DNA from 2 places in the Streptomyces sp. NPDC037421 genome. Region 1 is predicted to be linked to the other one. Evidence: riboswitches for the same ligand, from Rfam matches in the RefSeq annotation. Region 1 holds a riboswitch; the other holds the start of a gene.

What was found. Region 1 has a riboswitch for ZMP and ZTP ahead of ACZ7IF_RS22065 (bifunctional 5,10-methylenetetrahydrofolate dehydrogenase/5,10-methenyltetrahydrofolate cyclohydrolase). Riboswitches for the same ligand answer to the same signal wherever they lie in the genome.
Region 2: linked by a shared signal. The riboswitch ahead of ACZ7IF_RS11855 (serine hydroxymethyltransferase) and the one ahead of ACZ7IF_RS22065 (bifunctional 5,10-methylenetetrahydrofolate dehydrogenase/5,10-methenyltetrahydrofolate cyclohydrolase) in region 1 are both predicted to bind ZMP and ZTP.

What each region holds. Positions count from the first base shown of each region.
Region 1 covers NZ_JBVJWV010000015.1:57,783-62,163, reverse strand. The annotation lists gene ACZ7IF_RS22075 (RNA polymerase sigma factor) at 1-1,200, opposite strand, end outside; gene ACZ7IF_RS22070 (methyltransferase domain-containing protein) at 1,415-2,176, opposite strand; ZMP/ZTP riboswitch at 2,234-2,336, shown strand; gene ACZ7IF_RS22065 (bifunctional 5,10-methylenetetrahydrofolate dehydrogenase/5,10-methenyltetrahydrofolate cyclohydrolase) at 2,397-3,242, shown strand; gene ACZ7IF_RS22060 (NADH:flavin oxidoreductase/NADH oxidase family protein) at 3,303-4,381, shown strand, end outside.
Region 2 covers NZ_JBVJWV010000006.1:169,316-173,696, forward strand. The annotation lists gene trpS (tryptophan--tRNA ligase) at 1-555, opposite strand, end outside; gene ACZ7IF_RS11855 (serine hydroxymethyltransferase) at 710-1,975, opposite strand; ZMP/ZTP riboswitch at 2,011-2,101, opposite strand; gene rocD (ornithine--oxo-acid transaminase) at 2,219-3,424, shown strand; gene ACZ7IF_RS11865 (hypothetical protein) at 3,594-4,142, shown strand; gene ACZ7IF_RS11870 (glutathionylspermidine synthase family protein) at 4,167-4,381, opposite strand, start outside.

The DNA of each region.
Region 1 (4,381 bases):
GCCCAGCTCCTCCGGGGTGGGCTCGCGGCCCAGGTCCTGGAGCATCTGGCGCTGCACACGGGCGAGCTTGTTGATGATCTCGACCATGTGGACGGGGATGCGGATGGTGCGCGACTGGTCGGCCATGGCACGCGTGATCGCCTGCCGGATCCACCAGGTCGCGTACGTGGAGAACTTGAAGCCCTTGGTGTAGTCGAACTTCTCCACCGCGCGGATCAGACCGACGTTGCCTTCCTGGATCAGGTCCAGGAAGAGCATGCCGCGGCCGGTGTAGCGCTTGGCCAGCGAGACCACGAGGCGGAGGTTGGCCTCCAGCAGGTGGTTCTTGGCCCGGCGGCCGTCCTCGACGAGGATCTCCAGCTCGCGCTTGAACGCGGGCTTGTGGTCCTCCTCCTCTTCGAGCTTGTACTCGGAGAACAGGCCCGCCTCGATGCGCTTGGCGAGCTCGACCTCCTGCTCGGCGTTGAGGAGCGGCACCTTGCCGATCAGCTTCAGGTAGTCCTTGACCGGGTCGGCGGTGGCACCGGCCACCATGACCGTCTGCGCCGGAGCGTCGTCCTCGTCCTCGTCGGACAGCACGAAGCCCTGGCCCGCGGCCTTGGGCGCCTCCTCCTCGGTCTCGTCGGCGAGGTCCTCGACGGCCCAGTCCTCACCCTCGACGGCGGGGTTCTCGGCGTCGTCGGCGTCCTTGGCGCCGGCCTTCTTCGAGGCGGCGGTCTTCTTGGTGGCCGTGGCCTTCTTGGCGGCGGCCTTCTTGACCACGCGCTTCTTCGGCTCGGCGGCGGCCTCGGCCGACACCTCCTCCGACGCGGCGGCCGACGGAGCGGATATCGCCGCGGCGGCGGCCGGGGCGGCAGCGGTGGCGGAGGCCTTGCGCGCGCCGATGGGGCGCGGCGGGGCGACCGCCTTCTTCGTCACGGTGCGGGCCGGGGCGGCAGCTGCCTTGCGGGGCTTCTTGGCAGCAGCCTTCGTGGCGGGGGCGGCGCTGACGTGGAGGGCGACACCCTCCTCGTCCAGGACCTGGTTCAGGCTGCGCAGGACCCGCTTCCACTGGTCCACCGGGATGCGGCCGGCCTCGAAGGCCTGGCGGACATCGTCACCGTTGATGTGACCCTGCTCGCGGCCGCGCTCGACGAGCGCGACCAGGGCCTCGGATTCGGCGATCTCCGGAGGGAACGTACGGGACGGGCTGAGCGACACAAGGAGCCTCTCGTTGCGAACAGATAAGGAGTGGGCGGGACATCATCGCGCGGACTCGGGAAACAGACCGAAGCGGGTCTGTATTCCGGGGCCGCGCGAGGACACCTGTCGGTTCATCGCCTGCCCGAGTCGATTCGTTACGCGCTGAATTGAGTGACCTGCGCCACGCTGTGGCCGCGCAACCGATCCGGAGTGGATCCGTCCGCACCTCGGGTCACTCCTTCTTCCGGGCCTCGATGAGGAAACGGGCGGTGTGCGCGACGAACGGACCCTCGCGCCCGATCCGTTCGTGGAGCTCGCGCAGCCGGTCCCGGTACTGCCCGACCGTGAAGCCGGGAACCATCCAGATCACCTTCCTCAGGAAGTAGATCACGGCCCCGATGTCGTGGAACTCGGTACGCAGCCGCTCGGAGCGCAGGTCGGTGATCTCCAGACCGGCCCGGGTGGCGTCGGCGACCGCGTCGTCGGGGTGGCGGGCGCGCCTGACCTCCTCCGGCTGCGGGCCGAGGAAGTACTCGACGAGCTCGAAGACGCTCGCCGGACCCACCTGCTGCGACAGGTAGGTGCCGCCCGGTGCCAGCACCCGGGCGATCTCGTCCCACCAGATGGTCACCGGGTGCCGGCTCGCGACCAGCTCGAAGGCCTCGTCCCCGAAGGGCAGCGGAGGCTCGTCGGCGTCCGCCACCACCACCGCGCCCAGCGGGTGCAGCAGCCGGGTCGCCCTGTCGATGTTCGGCGGCCAGGACTCCGTGGCGGCCGTCAGCGGGGGCAGCGGGCCCGCTCCGGCGAGCACCTCGCCCCCGCCGGTCTGGATGTCCAGGGCCGAGCGGACGGTGGCCAGGCGCTCGGCCAGCAGCCGCTGGTAGCCCCAGGAGGGCCGCTGCTCGGTGGCCCGGCCGTCGAGCCAGGAGAAGTCCCAGCCGTCGACGGAGACGGACTCGGCCTCGGCGACGAGATGGTCGAAAGTGCGCGTCATGTCTCGATCGTCCCAGCTCGGGCCCCGGTCATCCACCGGATATGTCGACTACAGTGGGCCCCGGGCCGTGACTGGCGTTCGGGTGGATCACCACCGGGGAGCGGCCCGGCGTACACCTCCGCGGTCCGTACGCCGTATGCCGCGCGCCTGGGCGAACCGCGATCCGCAGCGACGTTCAGGAGACCCCGTGACGACTGCCCCCACCGCCACCGCCCAGCTCATGGACGGCACCGCCCTCGCCCGCCGCGTCTCGGAGCGCACCGCCGCCCTCGCGGCGAAGATCACCGAGCGCACCGGCACCGCGCCCTGCTTGGCCACCGTCCTCGTCGGCGAGGACCCCGCGTCCGTGACCTACGTCAAGATGAAGCAGAACCGCTGTGCCAAGGCCGGGATCACCTCCCGCCACGTGGAGCTGCCGGCCGAGACCACCACCGAGGAGCTCGTCGCCGCGATCACCGCCCTCTCCGAGGACCCGGAGATCAGCGGCATCCTGCTCCAGCACCCCGTCCCGCACCACATCGACGAGCGCGCCGCCTTCGAGGCCATCGCCCCCGGCAAGGACGTCGACGGCGTGACCATGCACTCCTTCGCCGCCATGGGCTTCGGCCTGCCCGGCTTCGTCTCCTGCACCCCCGGCGGCATCATGCGCCTGCTGGAGGAGTACGACGTGGACCTCACCGGCAAGCACGCCGTCGTCGTCGGCCGCAGCGCGATCCTGGGCAAGCCCGCCGGGATGCTGCTGCTGGAGAAGAACGCCACCGTCACCTACTGCCACTCCCGCACGCAGGACCTGTCCTCGATCGTGCGCCAGGCGGACGTCCTGGTCGCCGCGGTCGGCAAGGCCGAGTTCATCCGGGGCGAGGACATCAAGCCCGGCGCGGTCGTCCTGGACGCCGGCTACAACGAGGGCAACGTCGGCGACGTCCACTTCGAGTCGGCCGCCGCCCGCGCCTCCCTCATCACCCCGGTGCCCGGCGGCGTCGGCCCGATGACCATCGCGGTCCTGCTGGAGCAGACCGTCCGGGCCGCCGCGGCCCAGGCCGCGCTGGACCTCGCGGAGCTCTGAGGCGATCATCTTGTGGCGCGGCCCCGCGTGACGGCCGCGCCACAAGCTTGGGGGACTCGGATGGACCTGTTCGCACCGCTCGACCTGCCGGGGGGCACCACTCTTCCCAACCGTCTCGCCAAGGCCGCCATGGAGGAGAGCTTCGCCGCCCAGCCCGGCCAGCTCCCCGACGCGCGCATGGAGCGGCTGTACGCCCGCTGGGCGCGCGGCGGCGCCGGACTGGTCATCACCGGCAACGTGATGGTCGACCGGCGCGCCCTGACCTCCCCGGGCACCGTCGTCCTCGACGAGCACTCCCCGCCGGAGCCCTTCCGCCGCTGGGCCGCCGCCGCGACCTCGGGCGACGCCCGGGTCTGGATGCAGATCAACCACCCCGGCCGCCAGGTCGGCTCCGACATGCCCGGCACCGCATGGGCCCCCTCCGCCGTCCCCGTCAGCCTCGGCCGGCACACCAAGCGCTTCGCCCACCCCACCGCCATGACCGAGGCCGACATCGAGGCGACGATCGCCCGGTTCGCCCTCACCGCCGGACGGGCCGAGGAAGCGGGCTTCCACGGGGTGCAGGTCCACGCCGCGCACGGCTACCTGCTCAGCCAGTTCCTCTCCCCGCTCGTCAACCGGCGCACCGACCGCTGGGGCGGCGGCCTGGACAACCGCGTACGGATGCTCACGCAGACCGTCGCAGCCGTCCGGGCCCGGGTCTCGGCCGGCTTCGCGATCGGGGTGAAGCTGAACGCCGCCGACTTCCAGCGCGGGGGCTTCGACAGCGAGGAGGCCGCCCAGGTCATCGCGGCCCTCGACGGCCTCGGAGTGGACCTGGTCGAACTGTCCGGCGGCACCGTCGAGAGCCCCGCCAGCATGGGCCACACCACCGACCAGCGGACCCTGGAGCGGGAGGCCTACTTCCTCTCCCTCGCGGAGCGCCTGCTGGAGACCGCGGCCGTGCCGCTGATGCTGACCGGCGGCATCACCCGCCGCGCCACCGCCGAGGAGGCCCTGGCCCGCGGGGTCGCCGTCGTCGGCATGGCCTCCGCCCTGGCCCTGCGCCCCGACCTGCCCGAGCGCTGGCGCGCCGGCGAGGACGTACGGGTGGCCGTGCCCCGGATCGCCTGGCGGGACCGGAGCCTGGCGGCCGCGGG
Region 2 (4,381 bases), on a different contig from region 1:
CTTGACGATGTGCGCGGCGGGGAGGGTGAAGGTCCGGCCGAAGCGCTGGTTGAAGCGCTCGGCCAGGTCGCGGGTCAGCTCGATGTGCTGGCGCTGGTCCTCGCCGACCGGGACGGCGTTCGCCTGGTAGAGGAGGATGTCGGCGACCTGGAGGATCGGGTACGTGAACAGGCCGACGCTGGCGCTGTTGACCCCGCCCTTGGCGGACTTGTCCTTGAACTGGGTCATCCGGCTGGCCTCGCCGAAGCCGGTGATGCAGTTCATGACCCAGCCGAGCTGCGCGTGCTCCGGAACGTGGCTCTGGATGAAGAGCGTGCACCGCTCGGGGTCCAGGCCGGCCGCGAGGAGCTGCGCGGCGGACAGGCGGGTGTTCGCGCGGAGGTCCTTCGGATCCTGCGGCATGGTGATCGCGTGGAGGTCGACGACCATGTAGAAGGCGTCGTGCGTCTCCTGGAGGGCGACGTACTGGCGGATCGCTCCGAGGTAGTTCCCGAGGTGGAACGAACCGGAGGTGGGCTGGATGCCGGAGAGCGCGCGAGGACGGTCAGAAGCCATGGCCCCATTCTTCCACCTGCCCGGCACACCTCCGTCCGGCGGGCCGGGGCCGGTGGATCGTGTGCGGGCGGGCGGCCGCTGCGCGGGGCCGGCGCCTCCCAGCCCTTCGCAGCGGCCCACCCACCCGCAGACGGCGCACCGCGCGAGCGGCGCGTCAAAGAGGCAGCCCAGGGGCCGGGAAGGCGGACATGAGGTCCGCGACCTCGGAGCGGATCGCGGCGAGGGCCGGCTCGTCGGCCTTGGCGGCGGCGTCCACCGCGCGCGAGATCCAGTCCGCCACCGCCGGCATGTGCTCCACGCCCAGGCCGCGCGACGTCAGCGACGGCGTGCCGATGCGGATCCCCGACGGGTCGAACGGCTTGCGCGGGTCGAACGGCACCGTGTTGTAGTTCACCACGATCCCCGCCCGGTCCAGCGCCTTCGCCGCGACCTTGCCCGGGGCGTCCTTCCCCGTGAGGTCCATGAGGATCAGGTGGTTGTCCGTACCGCCCGAGACCAGGTCGAAGCCCCGCTCCAGCAGGGCGGCGGCCAGCGCCTTCGCGTTGGCCACGACCGCGTGCGCGTACGAGACGAAGGACGGCTGCGCGGCCTCGTGCAGGGCCACCGCGATGCCCGCCGTCGTCTGGTTGTGCGGGCCGCCCTGGAGGCCCGGGAAGACCGCCTTGTCGATGGCCTTCGCGTGCTCCTCCCGGCACATCAGCATCGCGCCGCGCGGGCCGCGCAGGGTCTTGTGCGTGGTCGTGGAGATCACGTCCACGTGCCCCGCCGGGGAGGGGTGGGCCCCGCCCGCGATCAGACCGGCGATGTGGGCCACGTCCGCGACGAGGATCGAGCCGGCCTCCTCGGCGATGGAGGCGAAGGCCGCGAAGTCGATGGTGCGGGGAAGGGCCGTACCGCCACAGAAGATGATCTTCGGGCGCTCGGCCAGGGCCAGCTCCCGCACCGCGTCGTAGTCGATGAGGCCGGTGTCGGGCCGGACGCCGTACTGCACGCCGCGGAACCAGGAGCCCGTGGCCGAGACGCCCCAGCCGTGCGTCAGGTGCCCGCCCATCGGCAGGGCCATGCCCATCACCGTGTCGCCGGGCTTGGCGAAGGCCAGGTAGACGGCCAGGTTGGCCGGGGAGCCGGAGTACGGCTGGACGTTGGCGTGGTCCACCCCGAACAGGCCCTTGGCCCGCTCGACCGCGAGGGCCTCGACGCGGTCGATGTTCTGCTGGCCCTCGTAGTAGCGGCGGCCCGGGTAGCCCTCGCTGTACTTGTTCTGCAGGACGGTGCCGGAGGCCTCCAGCACGGCCGCGGAGACGTAGTTCTCGCTGGGGATCAGCCGCAGGGTCTCCGCCTGGAGGGTCTCCTCGGCGGATACGAGCGAGGCGAGTTCGGGGTCGGTGGCGTACAGGGCGGGCTGGCGGTGCGCGGTCATCGCGGCTCCTCCGGGGTCGATGTCGAATCTCGTCCCCGCGAGGCCCAGGCGAGCGGCCCTGTGTGCGGTCGTGCGCGCACGACTCCCCCGGAGTCGGTTCTCCGTACGCCAGTCGCCGTGCGTACCGAACACCATAGCGGGCGCGGCACCGATGAGGTTTCCGGTTCCACGATCCGAGCGACGATACAAATGACGTCACCCACGTCACCCGCGCCACCAGCCAGACGGACGATCGGAGACCCCGTGTCGAGAACTGCTGATGCCATCCGCTCCGCCGACGAACACAGCGCGCACAACTACCACCCCCTGCCGATCGTCGTCGCGTCGGCGGACGGGGCGTGGATGACCGACGTGGAGGGCCGCCGGTACCTCGACATGCTCGCCGGGTACTCGGCGCTCAACTTCGGCCACGGCAACCGCAGGCTGATCGACGCCGCCCGCGCGCAGCTGGAGCGGGTCACCCTCACCTCGCGCGCCTTCCACCACGACCGCTTCGCCGACTTCTGCGCCGAGCTGGCCGCGCTCTGCGGCAAGGAGATGGTGCTGCCCATGAACACGGGCGCGGAGGCGGTGGAGACGGCGGTCAAGACGGCCCGCAAGTGGGGGTACGAGGTCAAGGGCGTACCCGACGGCCAGGCCAAGATCGTCGTCGCCGCGAACAACTTCCACGGCCGTACGACGACCATCGTGTCCTTCTCCACCGACCACGAGGCCCGCGACCACTACGGCCCCTACACGCCCGGCTTCGAGATCGTCCCGTACGGGGACCTGACCGCCCTCGACGCCGCCGTCACCGCCAACACCGTGGCCGTGCTGCTGGAACCGGTCCAGGGCGAGGCCGGTGTACTCGTACCGCCCGCCGGATACCTGGCGGGCGTACGGGAGCTGACGCGCCGGCGGAACGTCCTGTTCATGGCGGACGAGATCCAGTCGGGCCTGGGCCGCACCGGCCGGACCTTCGCGTGCGAGCACGAGGACGTCGTGCCCGACGTGTACGTCCTCGGCAAGGCGCTCGGCGGCGGGGTCGTGCCCGTGTCGGCCGTGGTCGCCGACCGGGACGTGCTCGGGGTCTTCCGCCCCGGCGAGCACGGGTCCACCTTCGGCGGGAACCCCCTCGCCTGCGCCGTCGCGCTGGAGGTGATCGCGATGCTGCGCACCGGCGAGTACCAGCAGCGCGCCGCGGAACTGGGCGACCACCTGCACCGGGAGCTGAACCTGCTGGTCGGCGGCGGCTCGGTGACCGCCGTACGCGGCCGCGGGCTGTGGGCGGGCGTGGACATCGACCCGGCACTCGGGACGGGCCGCGAGGTCTCCGAGAAGCTGATGGAGCTGGGCGTCCTGGTGAAGGACACCCACGGGTCGACGATCCGGATCGCGCCGCCGCTGGTGATCTCCAAGGAGGACCTGGACTGGGGGCTCGACCAGCTGCGGTCGGTGCTCTCCGCCTAGGTCCTGTCCGGGAGGGCGGGCGCGGCCGGGACACGCGCGGGTCCCGGCCGTGCCCGCCGCCGTTCCCCGCCCTGCGTTGGACACCCGGAGCGGCCCGCCGGACGATGGGAGGACCCGTACGGGTGCGCGTCCCCGGTCTTCCCGGGCCGACCCTCCGCTGGGAGCCCCCATGCACCGACGCAACCGAAACGCCCTGCTCCGCGCCGCCCTGGCGTCCTCCCTGGTCCTCGGGGCCGCCGCCCTGGCCGTACCGGCCGCCGCCGCACCGGCGGCGGTGCCCACCGCCACCTGTACGGTCACCCCCGACCCGGAAGGACGGTTCGTCGTCATCACCGGCGAGGGGTTCAAGGGGCCGCGCAACCTCAACGACGGCGAGACCACCGAACCCCTGAACATCGACGCGAACGGGAACTTCCGGGTGCAGCGGAACCAGAAGAACGCCGACTACACCGTCCTCGCGGTGAACTCCACCCAGGACTTCACCTTCGTCAACTGCCGGCCCGGCCAGCCCACGTCCCCGTCCCCGCTCCCCACCACGAACAGCCAGGATTTCCGGCGGGGTTTCGAAGCGGGGTACCTCGACGGCGTGAAGGCGGCGTCCCGGACGGGCTGCGGCATCCCTCCCGAGCCGGACAAGAGCCAGGACCGTTCCGAGTCCTACTGGCGCGGCTGGACGAAGGGCGCCGAAGCCTCCTACTTCAGGTACTGCCCCGGCTAGAACGGCCGGCCGCCGCGGACCGTCCTACAGGATGACGTGCGGCAGGAAGCGGGCGTACTCGTCCGTGACCGGCCCCGCCGATTCGCGGATGCCGAGCCCCGCCGCCTCCTCCTCGACGACCCACGCGCCGAGCACCACGCGGTTGCCGTCGAAGTCGGGCAGCGGGGCCAGCGCCTGGAACACGTACGTCTCCCCCTCGGCCGGGACGAAGGGCTCGCCCTCCGCGCCCGCCTCGTGCA